DNA from 3 places in the Nonomuraea sp. NPDC051191 genome. Region 3 is predicted to be linked to each of the others. Evidence: riboswitches for the same ligand, from Rfam matches in the RefSeq annotation. Region 3 holds a riboswitch; each other region holds the start of a gene.

Region 1 (6,169 bases), on a different contig from region 3:
CAGCCTGCCGCGCGACTCGGCCGTGACCATCCCGGGGCGGGGGCGCGACAAGCTCAACGCGGCGTACGCGTCCGGCGGGCCGAAGCTGCTGGTGCGCACGGTCGAGACCGTCACCGGCGTGCACGTCGACAACTACATGGAGATCGGCTTCGCCGGGTTCGTGGGCATCGTGGACGCCGTCGGCGGCGTCGAGATCAACGTCCGGGCCGACGTCGACGACCCCAAGGCCGGGCTCAAGCTGAAGAAGGGCAAGCAGGTGCTCAACGGCTCCCAGGCCCTCGGCTACGTGCGCACCCGCAAGGGCGGCGCGCTGCCGGACTTCGAGCGCACCAAGCGGCAGCGGCAGTTCCTCGGCGCGGTGGTGAAGAAGGCCGCCAGCCCCGGTGTGCTGATCAACCCGTTCACGTCGATCCCGCTGGCCATGAGCGCCACGGACGCCGTCGAGGTGGACTCGAGCACGGGCGCGTTCGACATGCTCTCGCTGGGGCTGGCCATGGGCGACAGCCCGGTCACGACCGTGGTGCCGTTCGGCGGGAACGAGATCGTCGCGGGCGGCGGCGCGGCGGTCAAGTGGGACCGGCTCAAGGCGCTGGCCCTCTTCGACGCCCTGAAGGCCGACAAGCCGGTGCCGAAGGAGATCGTGGACGCGGGCTGACCCGTCCCCTGAGGCGCGCTCCCGGCGCGCCTCACAGGACTGCGGATCAGCTCGTGGCGGCGACGGTCGCGGCGGTGGTGGTGGTGAGGATGACGGCCGCCGTGATGGCGCTGATCGTCTTGGCGACCGCCTGGCCGGCCCACTCGCCCTCGGCGATCTCCTTGACGCGCCCGCGGTCGGCGCCGGGAAACGCCTTGAGGTCGAGCTTCGCCGCGTACATGATCGCGATCAGGGTGGCCGTGCGCTGGTCGGGCTCGGCGCCGGTGAGGACGGCCGTCACGCGTTCGCGCACGTCGGCCTCCACCTGAGGGTCGGACTCCGGCCAGCGGGTGGTCGGGAAGATCCCCAGGACCTTCCTGCGCTCCTCGGCCAGCACGCCCGACTCGGCGAGCCTGGTGAGCAGCCGCCAGCGCAGCTTGCCCGACTGCAACCGCTGCACCCACCACGCGGGCTTCCTGGCCTTGCCGTCCTCGGCCATGCGTGCGAGGGCGGCGTCGAGCTCCTCGTCGCCCAGCGGGGCCGGGTCCTTGACCGTCACCTTGTCGTCGGCCAGTTCCACGCGGCCCGCGGCGGCCAGCTCGGCGAGGATCGCGCCGCCGAGCGCGGGGTCGAGCTGGATGCCCCCGATGAGCTGCCTGCCTTCCTCCTCGCTGTAGGCGAGCAGGAGGAGTTCTTCGGCGATCGTCACGGTCATGCCTCGACACTAACCTCCCAGCATGAGCATTTCGGAAAAACTTCACGCGATCGGACGTCCGCTGCTCCAGGCGCAGCTCGACCATCCCACGGTGGCCGGGATCGGGCGTGGCGACCTGCCGGAGCCGGTCTTCCGGTCCTGGCTGGAGCAGGACTACCTGTACCTGCTCGACTACGTGCGGGTGTTCTCCAGGCTGGCCTGGCAGGCGCCGGACGGGCATCTGGGGGACCTGGTGGATCTGGCGCACGCGACGTACCACGACGAGTTGCGCCTGCATCGGTCGTTGTCGGCGGAGTTCGGGGCCGACCTGGACAACGCGGTGAAGGGGCCGGCGTGTGTGGCGTACACGGCGTTCCTGTTGGAGGCGGCGGGGTCTTATGGGGAGGGGCTGGCCGCGCTTTATCCGTGCATGTGGGGATATTCGAGTCTTGGGAAGATCCTTGCGGAGAACCCGCCCGCCGAGCCGCGTTACCGGGCCTGGGTGGACACGTACGCCGATCCCGGTTTCGCGGCGCTGACCGTACGGATCGGGCAGATGATCGACGAGGCCGACCCCGATCCTGTACGGGCGGAGGCGCTGTTCACCGAGGGCATGGCCCACGAACTCGCCTTCTGGGACGTGCCGTAGTCGCGTGACGGCCCGGCGCGCGCCATACCCTGGTGGCATGCCGGAACTTCCCGAAGTGGAGTCGCTCACCCACTTCCTGCGCGAGCGGGCGGTCGGCCGTTCGATCGCGGGCGTGGACGTCGTCGCCTTCCAGGCGCTCAAGACGTTCGACCCGCCGGTCACCGCGCTCGGCGGGCTCACCGTCACGGGCGTGTCGAGGCACGGCAAGTTCCTCGACCTCGACTGCGACGGCCTGCACCTGATCATCCACCTGGCCCGCGCCGGCTGGCTGCGCTGGCGTGACGACCTGTCCGGCGCGCGGCCGGTGCGGCCGGGCAAGGGGCCGCTGGCCGTACGCGTACGGCTGGCGCCCGACGACGACGGCCTGGCCCCCGGGTTCGAGCTGACCGAGGCCGGCACGCAGAAGCGGCTGGCCGTCTACGTCACCGACAAGCCGGAGGACGTCCCGGGCGTCGCCGCCCTGGGCCCCGACCCGCTCGACGACGCCTTCACCGTCGAGGCGCTCAAGCGCATCGTGGGCGGCAACCGTGCCCAGATCAAGGGCCTGCTGCGCGACCAGAAGGTGATCGCCGGCATCGGCAACGCCTACTCCGACGAGGTGCTGCACGCCGCCAGGATGTCGCCGTTCAAGATCGCGGCGACGCTGACCGACGCGCAGATCGCCGACCTGCACGAGGCCATCGTGACGACGTTGCACGACGCCGTGGAGCGGGCGCACGGGCTGGCGGCCAAGGACCTCAAGGCGGAGAAGAAGTCCGGGCTGCGCGTGCACAACCGGGCGGGCCAGCCGTGCGACGTGTGCGGCGACACGATCCGCGAGGTGTCGTTCGCCGACTCCTCGCTCCAGTACTGCCCGACCTGCCAGACGGGCGGCAGGCCGCTGGCCGACCGGCGGATGTCGCGCCTGCTCAAGTAGGGTCCGGGGCGCGGGATGATGGAAGCATGACCGTTCCAGAGATCGAGGCCACCGCCGTTCCCGACGACGCCTACCTGCTCGACGTCCGCGAACAGGACGAATGGCTGGCCGGCCACGCCCCCGAGGCCGTGCACATCCCCATGTCGCAGATCCAGGGCCGCGTCGAGGAGGTGCCCGCCGACCGCACCGTCTACGTAGTGTGCCGGGTGGGCGGCCGGTCGATGCAGGTCACGGCGTGGCTCAACCAGCTCGGGCGCGACGCCGTCAACGTGGGCGGCGGCATGCAGTCGTGGGAGTTCGCCCGCCGTCCGATGGTCAGCGAGACCGGACAGCAGCCGTTCGTGGCCTGAATGCCCCACTGTGGCGGTTCTGCCGCCATTGAGGCATGATGAGGGCGCCAACTGCATAGTCGCGGGAGCTCGGGGTGCCGGGCTGAGAGGGCAGTAACACAGCCGCTGCCGACCGCCTGAACCTGTCCGGGTAATGCCGGCGTAGGGAGTGTGCGATGACGCATGTCGTCGACGAAGTACCGCTGACCCTTGACGGCGCGCCCCCCAAGACCCTCGGCGTCCTCGACCAGGGCGCGCTCTGGGCCAACCTCGGCGTCAGCCTCCTCGGTTTCTCCGGGGCGCTCATCCTGATCGACCCGCTGGGCGGCGCGCCGCTCAGCCTCGTGGCCGCGCTCACGGCCGCCGTGGTCGGCAGCCTCATCGGCACCGCCATGGTGGGCCTGTCGGCCATTCCCGGCACGCAGACCGGGCGGCCGGCGATGGTGCTGCTGCGCGGGCTGTTCGGGGCGAAGATGTCGTACGTCCCGTCCGTGCTGAACATCGTGCAGATGCTCGGCTGGGGGGCCTTCGAGCTCTGGGTGATCGCCAAGGCCGCGAACGCCATCTTCGGGGACGTCCCGTACCAAATGTGGGTCGTGGTGGCGGGCGTGCTGACCACCGCGCTGGCCGTCTGGCCGCTCGGGTCGATCAGGCTGCTGCGCCGGTACGTGACCGTCGGCGTGATCGTGTCGCTGATCTGGTTCACCGTGTCGTTCCTGGGCGAGGCGCCGACGTACACGGGCGGGTCGTGGACGGCCTTCGCCCCGGCCGTCGACTACGTGATCGCCCTATCGGTGTCGTGGGTGCCGATGGCCGCCGACTTCGCCAGGCACTCGCGCTCCAGCCGGGCCGCCTTCACCGGCGTCGTCGGCGGCTACACCGTCGCCCAGGTGGCCTGCCTGGCCCTCGGCGTGTACGCGGTGGCCATCGCGGGCGCCCAGGCGGTCCAGGCCGACGGCATGGTCGTGTTCCAGCCGTTCGTCGTGGCGCCGCTGGGCGCGCTGTTCTTCGGCATCCTGGTGCTGCGCGAGACCGACCAGTCCTTCGCCAACGTCTACTCCACCACCGTCTCGCTCCAGAACCTCATGCCGAAGGTCGACCGGCGGGTCGTCTCCACCGCGATCGGCGTGCTCACCACCGCGATCGCCCTGGTCGTGGACGTCACCTCCTACGGCGCGTTCCTCGGCGTGATCGGCGCGGTGTTCGTGCCGATGTTCGCGGTGCTGGCCGTCGACTACTTCGTGCTCGGCGGCGCCGCCCGCTGGAACACCGCCGAGGACGCGCCTTCGCGCTGGCTGATGCTGCTGCCGTGGGCGCTCGGCTTCGCCGCCTACTGGTTCACCACCTCGACGCCCACCGTCGCCGGCTGGGACGACTTCTGGGCGGCCGCCCGCGACGCGGTCGGCTTCACACGGGAGACGTGGATGAACGGCGCGCTCGGCGGCGCGCTCGTCGCCGCCCTGGTGACCCTGCTGATCGGTGGGCTGACCGGTGGGCTGACCGGTGGGCTGACCGGTGGGCTCACCAGGGGCCTGCGCCGGTCAGCGGGCCGTTGAGACGCGGCGCTCGACGTTGAGCAGGTGCTGCTTGGCGGCCACGCCTCCGGCGTAGTCGCCGAGCTCGCCGTCCTCACGGACCACCCGATGGGAGGGCACGATCACGCAGACGGGGTTGGCGCCGACCGCGTTGCCGACCGCGCGCAGCGCGCGCGGCCGTCCGATGCTCGCGCCGATCTCCTCGTACGTCGTGGTCGTGCCGTAGGGGACGGCCATGGTCTTCTGCAGCACGCTACGGGCGAACGGCGTGGCCAGCGCGAGGTCGACCGGCGTGGCGAACGTGCGCAGCCGCCCGGAGAAGTACGCGTCGAGCTCCCGGCGCACCGGGTCGAGACGGCGGGCGTCGGGCCCGATGAACGTGCCGACCTCCTTGGCCACCCGCTCGTACACGACGTTCTCGGACTCGAAACTGCAGGCCGCGATGCCTTTCCCGGTGACCGCCAGGACCAGCCTGCCCACGGCGCCGTCGTAGGTGCCGAACGCGATGTGCGGCGGGCCCTCGCCCTTGTAGGTGTTGGAGGTCACTCTCAGCAGGGCATCGAGGTCGCTGCTCGACATGCCTCTCACCCGTTTCAGCCACCGGAATCTTCGTGAGCGCAGCGTATCGGACGGATCGCCCGTCAGACCCACCACGCCACGTGCACTATGGAGGTGTGGGGGACACATGGGTCGGCAGTGACGAGGAGATCGCTCGCGCTGTGCTCGCCGGTTCCCCCAACGCCGTGGTGGCGCTCGACCGCGACCAGAGCGTGCTGGTCTGGAACGCGGCGGCCGAGCAGCTGTTCGGCTGGACGGCCGCCGAGATGCTGGGGCGCCGGGCGCCGATCGTCCCCGACGAGCTGACCGCCGAGCACAACGCGGTGCTGGAGCGCGTACGGACCGGGGGGCAGGTGTCGTTGCGCACCAAGCGCGTCCACAAGGACGGCGGCGCGCTCGACCTGCGGGTGGACATCAACGCCCTGCGCCTGGGCAACTCCGTGGTCGGCTACGTCTGCGTCCACCATCCCGCCCGGGCCGACGAGGTGGCCGGGTTGCGCATGGAACGCCGGGCCAGGCTGGTGCGCCGGCTCACCGACGTGGTCGGCGACATCAACTCCGAGCTGGAGCTGCCGGCCGTGCTCGACCGGATCTCGGCCAGCCTGACCGAGCTGACGGGCGCGGACGCGGGCGGCTTCGTGCTGATCGAGGGGGAGCGGCTGCGGCTGGTCAGCACGTACCGGCTGCCGGAGACGCTCAGGGGCACCACCACCGGCCTGCGGACGAGCCTGGTGGACAAGCTCTTACGCACGGGCAAGACCGTGATGCTGGAGTCCCACGGGCTCGACGACCTGGTGTGGGCCAGGCTCAACGGGCTGCACACGATCGCGCTCGGCCTGGCCGCGGTCGGCGGA
Region 2 (6,169 bases), on a different contig from region 3:
CATCATAGTTCCCCTGAGGGGGTCCGTACCGCCAGGGGCGATCGTCAAACCTTAGGCTGATCGCCATGCTGACGCTCCGGTACGACGAGCCCGCCCCCGACTGGGAAGGACACGTCCTTCCGATCGGCAACGGAGCGCTCGGCGCGTGCGTGTTCGGGACCCTCGGGACGGAACGCGTCCAGCTCAACGAGAAGTCGTTGTGGACCGGCGGTCCGGGCAGCGCGGAGCCCGGCGCGTCGGGGAACTGGCCCGAGGAGCGGCCCGGCGCGCTGGACGCCGTGCGCCGGATGATCGACGAGCGGGGTTCGGTCGCGCCGGAGGAAGTGGCCGGAATCCTCGGAAACCCGTCCTACAGCACGGTGGGGCACATCCCCGGGTTCGGGGCGTACCAGAATTTCGGTGAGCTGCTGCTCGACGTGACCGGTGGTTTCTCGGGCGGCTACCGGCGCACGCTCGACCTGGAGACGGCGGTGGCCGCCGTGACGTACGAGGACGCCGACGGCGTGGTGCTCACCAGGGAATATTTCGCCTCGTACCCGGCGAAGGTCATCGTCGGACGGCTGACGGCGGCACGCCCGGGGCGGGTGGGGTTCACGTTACGGTTCGGCACAGCGCACCCAGGCGGGGAGGAAGTGACCGCCGAGGCGGGACGGCTGCGCGTCCGGGGCGTGCTGGCCGACAACGGCCTGGTGTACGAGGGCCAGGTCCAGGTGCTGACCGAGGGCGGCACCCGTACGGACGAGGGCGACCGCGTCGTCGTGACCGGCGCCGACAGCGCGGTGTTCGTGTTCTCGGCGGGCACCGACCACGCGCCCGTCCATCCCGGTTACCGGGGCCCGGACCCGGCGGCGCGGGTCACGGCGGCCGTGGACGCGGCGGCGCGCCGGCCGTACGGGGAGCTGCGGGCCGAGCACGAGGCCGACCACCGGGCGCTGTTCGGCCGGGTCCGCCTGGACCTCGGCCAGATCATGCCCGACCTGCCGACCGACCGCCTGCTGGCCGGCTACGAAGGGGCCGCGAGCCCGTCCGACAAGGCGCTGGAGACGCTGTACTTCCAGTACGGCCGGTACCTGCTGATCGCCTCCTCCCGCCCCGGCTCGCTGCCGGCCAACCTCCAGGGGGTGTGGAACGCGTCCAACTCGCCGCCCTGGGAGTCCGACTACCACACCAACATCAACCTCCAGATGAACTACTGGCCCGCCGGGCCGGCGAACCTGGCCGAGACGGCGGTGCCGTACCAGGAGTTCGTGGCGGGGCTGCGCGCGCCCGGACGCGAGACCGCCAGGTCGATCTTCGGCACCGAGGGGTGGGTGGTGCACTCCAACACCAACCCGTTCGGGTTCACAGGGGTGCACGACTGGCCCACGTCGTTCTGGATGCCGGACGCGGCCGGCTGGCTGGTGCGCCAGCTCTACGAGCGTTACCTGTTCGACGGCGACGAGGGTTACCTGCGCGGGCACGCCTACCCGGCGATGCGCGAGGCCGCCGAGTTCTGGCTGGCCAACCTGCGTCCCGACGTGCGCGACGGCAGCCTGGTCGTCTCGCCCGCCTACTCGCCCGAGCACGGCGACTTCACCGCGGGCGCGGCCATGCCGCAGCAGATCGTCCGGGACCTGTTCGCCTGCACGGCCGAGGCCGCGCGGACGCTCGGCGTGGACGCCGAGTTCGCCGGACGGCTGCGCGCGGCGGCCGACCGGCTCGATCCCGGGCTGCGCGTCGGCTCCTGGGGGCAGCTCCAGGAATGGAAGGCCGACCTCGACGACCCCGCCGACCGGCACCGGCACGTCTCCCAGCTCTACGCCCTGCACCCCGGCACGCAGCTCACCGCTCCCGAGCACTTGGCGGCGGCGCGTACGACCCTCGAAGCCCGCGGCGACGGAGGCACGGGCTGGAGCATGGCCTGGAAGGTCAACTTCTGGGCCCGGCTCAAGGACGGCGACCGCGCGCTGAGCATGCTGAGCGGGCAATTGCGGTCCAGCACGCTGCCGAACCTGTGGGACACGCATCCGCCGTTCCAGATCGACGGGAACCTCGGCGCGACCGCAGGGGTGGCCGAGATGCTGCTCCAGAGCCACGCCGGCGTCGTCGAGCTGCTGCCCGCGCTGCCGTCCGCCTGGCGCGCGGGCTCCTTCGACGGGCTGCGCGCCCGCGGCGGCTTCTCGGTGGGGGTGACCTGGACGGACGGCGTGCCGGCCGAGGTCAGGCTGACGTCGGCGCGCGGCGGGACCGCCCGGCTGCGCGGCCCCGGGTTCGCGCTCGACCTGGAGACTAGGGCAGGGGAGAGCTACGCGCTGTCGCCAGCACGCTGAACCAGGTGCGGTGGGTCACGCTCGACTCGTGCCAGGCGACCGCGAACCCGGCCGAGTCCAGCGCCGTGAGCAGGTCGCCGGCGTCGCGATGGACGAACCAGCGCTCGTACTCGGTCCGGTAGGGCACCGGCTCCCACCCCTCGCTGTCGCCCAGGGCGGTGGTCAGCGCGAGCACCCCGCCGGGGCGCAGTGTCGCGTGCCAGGCGCGCAACGTCGACTCGGTCTGCTCGGACGGCACGTGCACGAGGGCCGCGGCCGACCAGATGCCGTCCAGGGACGCGGGCGCCAGCGGCGGGTGCCGCAGATCGCCCAGGACGGTGGGAACGCCTCGCCCGGCGGCGAGAGCGGCCATCCCGATCGACAGGTCCACGCCCACGGTGGACAGGCCGCGTCCGGTGAACCAGGCCGACTCGCGCCCGGGGCCGCACCCCAGGTCGGCGACCGTGGCTCCGGCGGGAAGGGATGAGGCGAACCGTTCGCGGAAGGCCGCGAACGAAGGAAGAGGAGCGGCGAACCGCTCGTCGAACTGGTTCGCGATGACGTCGTAGGTGGCGGTCGTGTGCGCAATGGGATCAGACATCCCCTTGATCCTGCCACGCGCGAGGTTATGATCGCGGTGACCAACGCGGGAGCCCGGTGTGGACCGGGCTGAGAGGACGGCTGCCAGCCGCCGACCGCCAGAACCTGCTCCGGATAATGCCGGCGAAGGGAGTTTGCGCGATGAGCGACGCGCGCTTTTCCAAGATCCACATCGGTGACCTCCAGGTGCCCATGCGCGAGGTCAGGCTGTCGAACGGCACGTCGGTGCGGCTCTACGACACCTCAGGGCCGTCGCGTACCGACCGCTCGGCGTGGGGGTCCCCGGTCACCCAGCTCGGCGCCGCGCGGCGCGGGGTGGTCACCAAGGAGATGGAGTTCGTGGCCGTCCGGGAGGGCATGGCGCCCGAGTTCGTACGGCAGGAGGTCGCGGCCGGCCGGGCGGTCATCCCCGCCAACGTCAACCATCCCGAGTCCGAGCCGATGGCCATCGGCAGGAACTTCCTGGTCAAGATCAACGCCAACATCGGCAACTCGGCCGTCACCTCCTCGATCGAGGAGGAGGTCGAGAAGATGACCTGGGCCACCCGCTGGGGCGCCGACACGGTCATGGACCTGTCCACCGGGCCGAACATCCACGAGACCCGCGAGCAGATCATCCGCAGCTCGCCCGTACCGGTCGGGACCGTGCCGATCTATCAGGCGCTGGAGAAGGTGGGCGGGCGTCCGGAGGCGCTGTCGTGGGAGGTCTACCGCGACACCCTGATCGAGCAGTGCGAGCAGGGCGTCGACTACGTGACGGTGCACGCGGGCGTGCGGCTGGCGCACGTGCCGCTGACCGTCCGCCGCAGGACCGGGATCGTCTCGCGGGGCGGTGCGATCATGGCCGCCTGGTGCCTGGCCCACCACCGCGAGAGCTTCCTGTACGAGCACTTCGACGAGATGTGCGCCCTGCTGGCCCGCTACGACGTGACGTTCTCGCTGGGCGACGGCCTGCGCCCGGGGTCGATCGCGGACGCCAACGACGAGGCCCAGTTCGCCGAGCTGCGCACCCTGGGCGAGCTGACCAAGGTCGCGCACGCGCACGACGTGCAGGTGATGATCGAGGGCCCCGGCCACGTGCCCATGCACAAGATCAAGGAGAACGTCGACCTGCAGCGCGAGCTCTGCGACGACGTGCCGTTCTACACCCTCGGCCCGCTCGTCACCGACATCGCACCCGGCTACGACCACATCACCTCGGGCATCGGCGCCGCCATGATCGCCTGGTACGGCACCGCCATGCTCTGCTACGTCACCCCCAAGGAGCACCTGGGCCTGCCGAACCGGGACGACGTCAAGACCGGCGTGATCACGTACAAGATCGCGGCGCACGCGGCGGACCTGGCCAAGGGCCACCCGCAGGCCCAGGCGTGGGACGACGCGCTCTCGGACGCCCGGTTCGAGTTCCGCTGGGAGGACCAGTTCGACCTGTCGCTCGACCCGGACACCGCCCGCGCCTTCCACGACGAGACCCTGCCCGCCGCGCCCGCCAAGACCGCGCACTTCTGCTCGATGTGCGGCCCGAAGTTCTGCTCGATGAAGCTCAGCCACGAGGTACGGGCGGGCATGGCCGACAAGGCGGCCGAGTTCACCCGGAAGGGCGGCACGATCTACCTGTAGCCCGCCGCGGTCAGCCGGGCAGCGTCTCGCCGCCGATCGGGGCCAGCACCTCACCCGTGTAGTACGAGGACAGCCGGTCGGCGGCGAAGAACACGTACGAAGGGGCGATCTCGTCGGGGTCGGCGGCCCGCTTCATGGGCACCTGCGCGCCGAACGTCTCCACCTTCTCCTCCGGCATCGTGGCCGGGATCAGCGGCGTCCAGACCGGGCCGGGGGCGACGGCGTTGATCCTGATGCCGCGTTCGACCAGGTTCTGGGCCATGGAGTAGGTGAAGGCGTTGATCGCGCCCTTCGTCGCGGCGTAGTCGATGAGATTCCTGTTGCCGCGCAGGCCGTTGATCGAGGAGGTGTTCACGATCGCGCAGCCCTCCCGCAGGTGCGGCAGCGCGGCCTTGGTGACGCGGTAGTAGCTGTGGATGTTGACCGCGAACGTGTGCTCCCACTGCTCGTCCGGGAGCTCCTCCAGGGAGTCCACCGGCGCCTGGTAGGCCACGTTGTTGACCAGCACGTCGAGGCCGCCGAGCTCGGCGACGGCCTGCTCCACGACCGCCACGCAGTGGTCGCGGTCGGCCAGGTCGCCGGGCAGCAGCACGCAGCGCCGCCCCTCCCGCTCGACCAGGCCGCGGGTGTGGTTGGCGTCGTCGTGCTCGTCGAGGTAGGCGATGGCGACGTCCGCGCCCTCCTTGGCGAACGCGACCGCCACCGCCCGGCCGATGCCCGAGTCACCACCGGTGATCAGCGTCCTCTTGCCCGCCAGCAGGTTCCTGCCCTCGTAGCCGCGCATCTCGTCGCGCGGCTCGGGGGACATGTCCCCCGTACGGCCCGGGTACGGCTGGCTCTGCGGTGGTGGTGTGTCTGACATGTCCGGCGGTCTTCCCCCGGCGGGGTATCGGTAACGTCACGGCTTGCCCAGGTCAGCCCTTTCTGAAGTCCTGAACCTCCTTCCACACCCGTTTGTGCTCGATCAGCCTGGTGTCGAAGACCTTCGTCCCGGCCTCCTTGGCGTACGTGGCCAGTTCGCCGCTCTTGGCGCGCTTGAGGAAGTCGGCCTGCTCCTTGAGCCGGGTGCGGACGGTCTCGACGGCGGTGGACAGCGTGTCGTCGTCCTCCCAGCGGTCCAGGTCGGCGGCGAGCAGGTCGCGCTCGGCCAGCAGCTTGTCCGCGACCGACTTCGCGTTCTTGACCAGTTCCTCCTGCTTGTGGTCGGCGGCCAGCTTCATCGCCGTCCGGTCGAACGTGATGTCCACCCCGCCGTCCTTCTTCTCCGCGTGGCCGCCGCGGTCGCCCTCGTTGACCGTCGCGAACGGCATGAGGTTGCGGAACGACAGGTAGGCCATCGCGGCCGTGGGCGCGTCGGAGGCGTTCAGCACCGCGGCGGCCTCGTCGAACATGCTCGCGAGCTGGCGTCCCTCGATCTGTTCGACGGGCAGCAGCGCGGCCAGTTCCATGATCCGCGACTGGAGGTCCTTGCGCACGGCCTCCTTCAGCGCCCTGACCGCCTGGGGGCCGGTGGTGGCGTCCGAGACGAGGTGGTTGGCGTGCTGTGTCTCGATCGCCCAGGCGGTGGTGTGGCAGCCCATCCCGGCGACGCCCGGCGGGGCGGGCGCGCGCCCGTTGATGACCAGGGACTCCTTCAGCGACGGGTCGAAGTCCACCACCAG
Region 3 (6,169 bases):
CGTCGGCCTGGAAGAACATCTGGGTGATCGCGTAGTCGGCGCCCGCGCGGCACTTGCGCACGAAGTAGTCGGTGTCGGACTCGACGGACGGCGACCGCGGATGCTTGTACGGGAACGCCGCCACGCCCACGCAGAACTCACCCGCCTGCCGGATGAGCCGCACCAGCTCCTCGGCGTAGAGCACGCCCTCGGGGTGGCGCACCCACTCGGCGGTCGGGTCGCCGGGCGGGTCGCCGCGCACGGCCAGGATGTTGCGCACGCCCGCGTCGGCGAAGCGGCCGACCAGGTGACGCAGCTCACGCAGCGAGTGGTTGACCGCCGTGAAGTGCGCCACAGGGGTGAGCGTGGTGTCGTGGGCCAGGCGCTCGACGATGTCGACCGTGCGGTCGCGGGTCGAGCCGCCGGCGCCGTAGGTCACCGAGACGAACGTGGGCCGCAGCGACTCCAGTTCCCTGATCGCCTTCCAGAGCTGCCGCTCGCCCTCGTCGGTCTTCGGGGGGAAGAACTCGAAGGAGAACGACCGGCCACCGGTGGCGAGCAGCTCGCGGACGGTGGGGACACGATCGGGCAGGACGGAGGGTCGACCAAGCGCCATGCACCAAGCGTACAGGCCGGTGTCCGGGTCGACCGCCCCTAGACCGGGGACCCGAACCCGAGTCCGCGCCCACTAGTCTCAAGGCATGACCACTGACGCCGCGAGCATGGACGCCCTGCGCACCCAGGTGGAGCGCGCCTTGGGGGAGTTCGTCGAACGGCAACTGCCCGCCTCGGGCGACGCCGAACTCGAACCGCTGCGCACCGCCGCGGGCGACCTGCTGGCCGGCGGCAAGCGCCTGCGTCCCGCGTTCTGCTACTGGGGCTGGCGCGGCGCGGGCGGCACCGACGTGCCGGAGATCTTCACCGCCGCCGCGTCGCTGGAGCTGTTGCAGGCCAGCGCGCTCGTGCACGACGACGTGATGGACAAGAGCGACCTGCGCAGGGGCATGCCGGCCGCCCACCGCCGCTTCCAGACCCTGCACGAGAAGGAGGGCTGGCACGGCTCGGCCGACCAGTTCGGCGAGGGCGCCGCGATCCTGCTGGGCAATCTGCTGCTGGTGTGGTCGGGCGAGATGTGGCGCACCAGCGGCCTGCCGCCGGCGTCGCTGGCCGCCGCCCAGCCCGTCCACGACCACATGCGCACCGAGCTGATGTGCGGCCAGTACCTCGACCTGCTGGAGCAGGCCCACGGCGAGAACACCTTCGAGTCGGCGCTGCGGGTGGCGCTGTTCAAGAGCGGCAAGTACTCGGTGGAGCAGCCGCTCCGGCTCGGCCTGGTGCTCGCCGCCGCCGCCCTGGAGCCGTGGATGGACGAGCTGTGCACCGGCTACGGCCGCCGCGTCGGCATCGCCTTCCAGCTCAGGGACGACATCCTCGGCGTGTTCGGCGACCCGGCCCAGACCGGCAAGCCGGCCGGCGACGACCTGCGGGAGGGCAAGCGCACGATGCTGGTGGCCCGTACCCTGGCCGCGGCCACGCCGGAGTCGGCCGCGACGGTGCGCAGGCTGCTCGGCGACCCCGCGCTCGACGAGGACGGGGTGACCGCCCTGCGCGAGATCATCACGGACACCGGCGCGCTGCGGGAGTGCGAAGACCTGATCGCCGGCTATCTCGCCGACGCCCTGACCGCGCTCGACGAGGCGCCCGTCACCGCCGAGGCGCGCACGGCGCTGACCGAGCTGGCCATCGCCGCGACGTCCCGCAAGACCTGACCCCGGCACTCTGGCCGGGCACCTGGCCTGGGGCGCCCGTCGAGGACGGGCGCCCGGTCGGTTCAGGGGCTCAGGCGCTTGGCGAACTCGGCCGCCGCCGCCCCCGGGTCCTCCGCGTCGGTGATCGCGCGTACGACCACCACGCGGCTCACGCCGTACGACATGACCTCGTCGAGGTTGGCGAGGTCGATGCCGCCGATCCCGAACCACGGCCGCGGCGATTCCGGGTCCGAGGCCGACCCCAGCGACGCGGCGTGCCGCAGCAGCGCCGGGCCGGGCGCGTGGCGGCCCGGCTTGGTCGGCGTGGGCCAGATCGGGCCGCAGCAGAAGTAGTCGACGCCCTCCTCCACGGCCGCGGCGGACGCCTCGGCGATGGAGTGGGTGGACCGGCCGATGACGATGTCGTCGCCGAGTATCTCTCGCGCGACCGTCACGGGAAGGTCGTCCTGCCCCAGGTGGAGCACGTCGGGCCGGGCGGCGTAGGCGATGTCCGCCCGGTCGTTGACGGCCAGCAGCTTGCCGTGCCGGTCGCAGGCGTCGCGGAAGACTTCCAGGAGCGCGAGTTCTTCGCGTGCCTCCAGGCCCTTCTCCCGCAGCTGGATGATGTCCACGCCGCCGGCCAGCACCGAATCGAGGAACTCTGCCAGGTCGCCGCGGTCGCGGCGGCCGTCGGTGCAGAGATAGAGGCGGGCCTCAGAAACCGAGGGCCTGGGCACGCCGCTTGACCTCCGTGTGACGGCCGGCCTTGATCGCCTCGATGGGCGACCCCGGCAGGGACTCGTCTGGGGTGAAGAGCCAGCGCAGCGACTCCACGTCGTCGTAGCCGGCGTCGAGCAACACGGTCAGTGTGCCGGGCAGGCCCTTCATCACGTCCTTCCCGTCGAGGAACACCGCGGGCACCTGCGGCCCGCCGCCGCCGCGGCGTACGCCGAGCAGCTTGTGGTCCTTGAGGAGTTGCTTGGCCCGCCCGATCGAAAGGTCGAGGCGTGAGGCCACTTCGGGGAGAGTGAGCCACTCGTCGACGAGCTGGTCGGTCTCCCGGTCGATCTGTGCAACAGAAAGCGTCACGAAACCACAACTACCACATGCCGTCCTTGCTCAAACAACACAATCCCGTAGGGGGACCTCTGGATCTACCAGGCGTTCTGTGTCGAGGCGGTGACCGCCTTCGATGATCCTACGGCCCTGCACGTAGTCCCGGGGCCGGTCGACGGCGAGCACCGCGGCGAGGGTGTCGCCCGAGGTCAGCCAGACGGCCGACCACTTGCCCTCGGGCTCGCCCCGGTAGACCAGGCGGTCGCCGGAGGGATGGTGGCCGATGTACTGGACCATGTGACCGAACTGCTCGGACCAGAAGTAGGGCGCCGGATCGTAGACGGCCTCCTCGCCCAGCAGGGTCGCGGCGGCGACCTCGGGCGAGCCGAGCGCGGTGTCCCAGTGCTCGACGCGGAGCCGGGTGCCGTAGCGGCGCGACCACCAGGCGGCGCAGTCGCCGGCCGCGACCACACCCGGCATGGACGTGCGCAGGTGCTCGTCGGTGACGACGCCGTTGTGCAGGTCGATGTCGGAACCGGCCAGCCATTCGATGGCGGGCCGCACGCCGATGCCGGTGACGACCACGTGGGCCTGGACGAACTCGCCGCCCACCAGCCGTACGCCGCCCTCGTCCACCTCGTCGACCATGGTGTTCAGGCGCAGGTCGATGCCGTCGTACCAGTGCAGGGTGCGGGCGCCGATCTCCGGGCCCACGGCGTTGGCCAGCGGGGTGGGGCCGGCCTCGATCACGGTCACCGTGCAACCGGCCTTGCGGGCGGCGGTGGCGACCTCGGCGCCGATCCAGCCCGCGCCGATGATCGCGACGTGCGCCCCGGCCACCAGCCCGGCGCGCAGCTCGTGGGCGTCGTCGAGGGTGCGCAGGACGTGCTGGGGGCCGTCGCCGGGCACGGTGATCGGCTCGGCGCCGGTGGCGATCACCAGGCCGTCATGGCCGAGCTCGCCCTCGGTCGTCTCCAGGACGCCCCGGCGAAGGGCCTTGGCGGTGACGCCGGGCCAGAAGTCGATCTCCAGCGCGTCGAGGTCGGCCTCTAGGAAGCTGGAGTCGGCGGCGCCCGACAGGACGGCCTTGGACAGAGGCGGGCGGTCGTAGGGCCGATGGCGCTCCTGGCCGATCAGCGTGATCCGTCCGGTGAAGCCGCGCCCGCGCAGCGCCTCGGCGCTCCGCAGCCCGGCCAGGCCCGCTCCCACCACTACGACATGGTTCACGTTCATGACCATAACGGGGGCGGTGCCGGCGCGTCGCACCGAGGCCGTAGGCTGGGAGGGCAAGACGCGCGGGAGTCCGGCCGTCACCGGGCTGAGAGGAAGGCTTGAACGGGCCTTCGACCGCAAGACACCTGATCCGGATCATGCCGGCGAAGGGAGCGCGGATGAATGTGATCGTGGGCGGCGGGGTCGTCGGGTTGTCGATCGCCTGGCGGCTGGCCCGTGCGGGGTCGCCCGTCACGGTGGTCGACCCGGCCCCGGGCCGCGGGGCCTCCTACGCGGCGGCCGGGATGCTCGCCCCCGTCAGCGAGGTCGCCTACACCGAGGAGCCGCTGCTGCGGCTGGGGGCCGCGTCGCTGAGCCGGTGGCCGTCCTTCGCGGCCGAGCTGGCCGCCGACGCGGGGCTGGACGACGGGTCCGCCGCGGGCTTCGCCACAGGGCTCGCCGGTGGGACCGGCTCGGGCTTCGGCGCGGGGTTCGGCAGTGAGACCGGCTCGGGGTTCGGCGGCGGGTTCGGGCGGGTGGCCGGGGAGGCGGGGTCGATGGAGGCCGCGCGCCGGGGGCTCGACCTGCGCGCCGACGGCACGCTCGACGTCGCCTTCGGGGCCGACGACCTCGCGGCGCTCGACGACCTGGCGGCGTTCATGGACAAGCTGGGGCTCCGGGTGGAGCGGCTGACCGGGCGCGAGTGCCGCCGCCTGGAGCCCATGCTGGCCCCGTCGGTGCGCGGCGGGCTGCTGGCCCCCGGTGACGCCTGGGTCGACCCGCGCCGCGTCACGGCGGCGCTGCTGGCCGCGCTCGACCGGCTGGGCGTGCCCCTGGTGCGGGCGCGGGTGACCGGGCTGCTGCGCGACGGCGACACCACGACCGGCACTGGGACCGGCACTGGGACCGACGCTGGGACCGACGCTGGGATCGGTGCTGGGACCGGCGCTGGGATCGGGGCGATGACCGGGGCCGCGGCGGGTGCCGTGATCGGTGTGCGCCTCGAACCCGACCCGGGTCAGCCTGGCGCCGCCGTGCGGGAGATCGCGGCCGATTGCGTGGTGCTGGCCGCCGGGGCGTGGAGCGGAGAGCTGGCCGGCGTGCCGGTACGGCCGATCAAGGGACAGATCATGCGGTTGCGCTCGCCGCAGCCGCTGCTCGGGCGGTGCGTACGCGGGATGGTGCACGGCGCCCCCGTCTACCTCGTCCCCAGGGGCGACGGCGAGCTGGTGCTCGGGGCCACGCAGGAGGAGCTGGGGTTCGACACCCGGGTGACCGCCGGCGGGCTCTACGAGCTGCTGCGGGACGCCAGGGAGCTGGTGCCGGGCGTCACCGAGCTGGAGGTCGCCGACGTGGTCGCCGGGCTGCGGCCGGGCACCCCCGACAACCTGCCGATCATCGGGCCGGGCGAGGCTCCCGGGCTGGTGCTGGCGACCGGCCACCACCGGGGCGGGGTCCTGCTGGCCCCCCTCACGGCGGCCCTGGTCACAGCAACCCTCACGACACCTGCCGGGGCGACACCGTCCCCTGCGACCCCCACCACGGTGACGCCGCCATCAGGGGCAGCCCCCAAGGGGCCAACGTCTTCAGGGGCGGCAGCGTCCCGAGGGACAGCGTCTCCAGGGGGGCCCGCGTCCTCAGGGGCGGCGTCTTCAGGGGCGGCGTCTTCAGGGGCGGCCGCGTCCTCAGGGGTGGCGTCACGCGGGGCGGGGTCGTTGCCGGGTGTGGGGATTCTGACGGGTGAGGAGGGCGAGCTGGCCGCGCTGTGCTCGCCCGCGAGATTTCGGGATATTTCATGATTGTGACGATCAACGGCGCCGCGCACGAGGTGGCCGACGGCACCACCGTGGCCCAGGCCGTACGGACGCTGACCACCGCCACCACCGGGGTCGCGGTGGCCGTGAACGACGAGGTGGTGACGCGCAGCTCGTGGGAGACGACGGCGCTCGGCGACCGCGACCGCGTCGAGGTGCTGACGGCGGTGCAGGGTGGATGAGCTGATCATCGCCGGGGAGAAGTTCTCCTCCCGGCTCATCATGGGCACCGGCGGCGCGCCCTCCCTGGAGGTGCTCGACCAGGCGCTGGCCGCCTCGGGCACCGAGCTGACCACGGTGGCCATGCGGCGGCTCGACCCCGGCGCCCGCGGCTCGGTCCTCGACGTGCTGCGCCGCCGC

What was found. Region 3 has a riboswitch for thiamine pyrophosphate ahead of ACIA8R_RS16205 (FAD-dependent oxidoreductase). Riboswitches for the same ligand answer to the same signal wherever they lie in the genome.
Region 1: linked by a shared signal. The riboswitch ahead of ACIA8R_RS02565 (purine-cytosine permease family protein) and the one ahead of ACIA8R_RS16205 (FAD-dependent oxidoreductase) in region 3 are both predicted to bind thiamine pyrophosphate.
Region 2: linked by a shared signal. The riboswitch ahead of thiC (phosphomethylpyrimidine synthase ThiC) and the one ahead of ACIA8R_RS16205 (FAD-dependent oxidoreductase) in region 3 are both predicted to bind thiamine pyrophosphate.

Annotation. Positions count from the first base shown of each region.
Region 1 is NZ_JBITEZ010000001.1:542,147-548,315, forward strand. It holds gene ACIA8R_RS02540 (LCP family protein) at 1-655, shown strand, start outside; gene ACIA8R_RS02545 (GPP34 family phosphoprotein) at 702-1,349, opposite strand; gene ACIA8R_RS02550 (TenA family protein) at 1,372-1,977, shown strand; gene ACIA8R_RS02555 (DNA-formamidopyrimidine glycosylase family protein) at 2,015-2,893, shown strand; gene ACIA8R_RS02560 (rhodanese-like domain-containing protein) at 2,920-3,243, shown strand; TPP riboswitch at 3,295-3,408, shown strand; gene ACIA8R_RS02565 (purine-cytosine permease family protein) at 3,399-4,778, shown strand; gene ACIA8R_RS02570 (methylated-DNA--[protein]-cysteine S-methyltransferase) at 4,764-5,336, opposite strand; gene ACIA8R_RS02575 (ATP-binding protein) at 5,432-6,169, shown strand, end outside.
Region 2 is NZ_JBITEZ010000007.1:89,830-95,998, forward strand. It holds gene ACIA8R_RS21280 (hypothetical protein) at 1-6, opposite strand, end outside; gene ACIA8R_RS21285 (glycosyl hydrolase family 95 catalytic domain-containing protein) at 66-2,309, shown strand; gene ACIA8R_RS21290 (class I SAM-dependent methyltransferase) at 2,269-2,889, opposite strand; TPP riboswitch at 2,925-3,037, shown strand; gene thiC (phosphomethylpyrimidine synthase ThiC) at 3,030-4,508, shown strand; gene ACIA8R_RS21300 (SDR family oxidoreductase) at 4,519-5,370, opposite strand; gene ACIA8R_RS21305 (hypothetical protein) at 5,423-6,169, opposite strand, start outside.
Region 3 is NZ_JBITEZ010000005.1:278,236-284,404, reverse strand. It holds gene metF (methylenetetrahydrofolate reductase [NAD(P)H]) at 1-595, opposite strand, end outside; gene ACIA8R_RS16225 (polyprenyl synthetase family protein) at 681-1,748, shown strand; gene thiE (thiamine phosphate synthase) at 1,811-2,464, opposite strand; gene ACIA8R_RS16215 (Rv2175c family DNA-binding protein) at 2,442-2,816, opposite strand; gene ACIA8R_RS16210 (FAD-dependent oxidoreductase) at 2,847-4,016, opposite strand; TPP riboswitch at 4,069-4,185, shown strand; partial or broken gene ACIA8R_RS16205 (FAD-dependent oxidoreductase) at 4,154-4,408, shown strand; partial or broken gene ACIA8R_RS16200 (FAD-dependent oxidoreductase) at 4,574-5,533, shown strand; gene thiS (sulfur carrier protein ThiS) at 5,791-5,991, shown strand; gene ACIA8R_RS16190 (thiazole synthase) at 5,984-6,169, shown strand, end outside.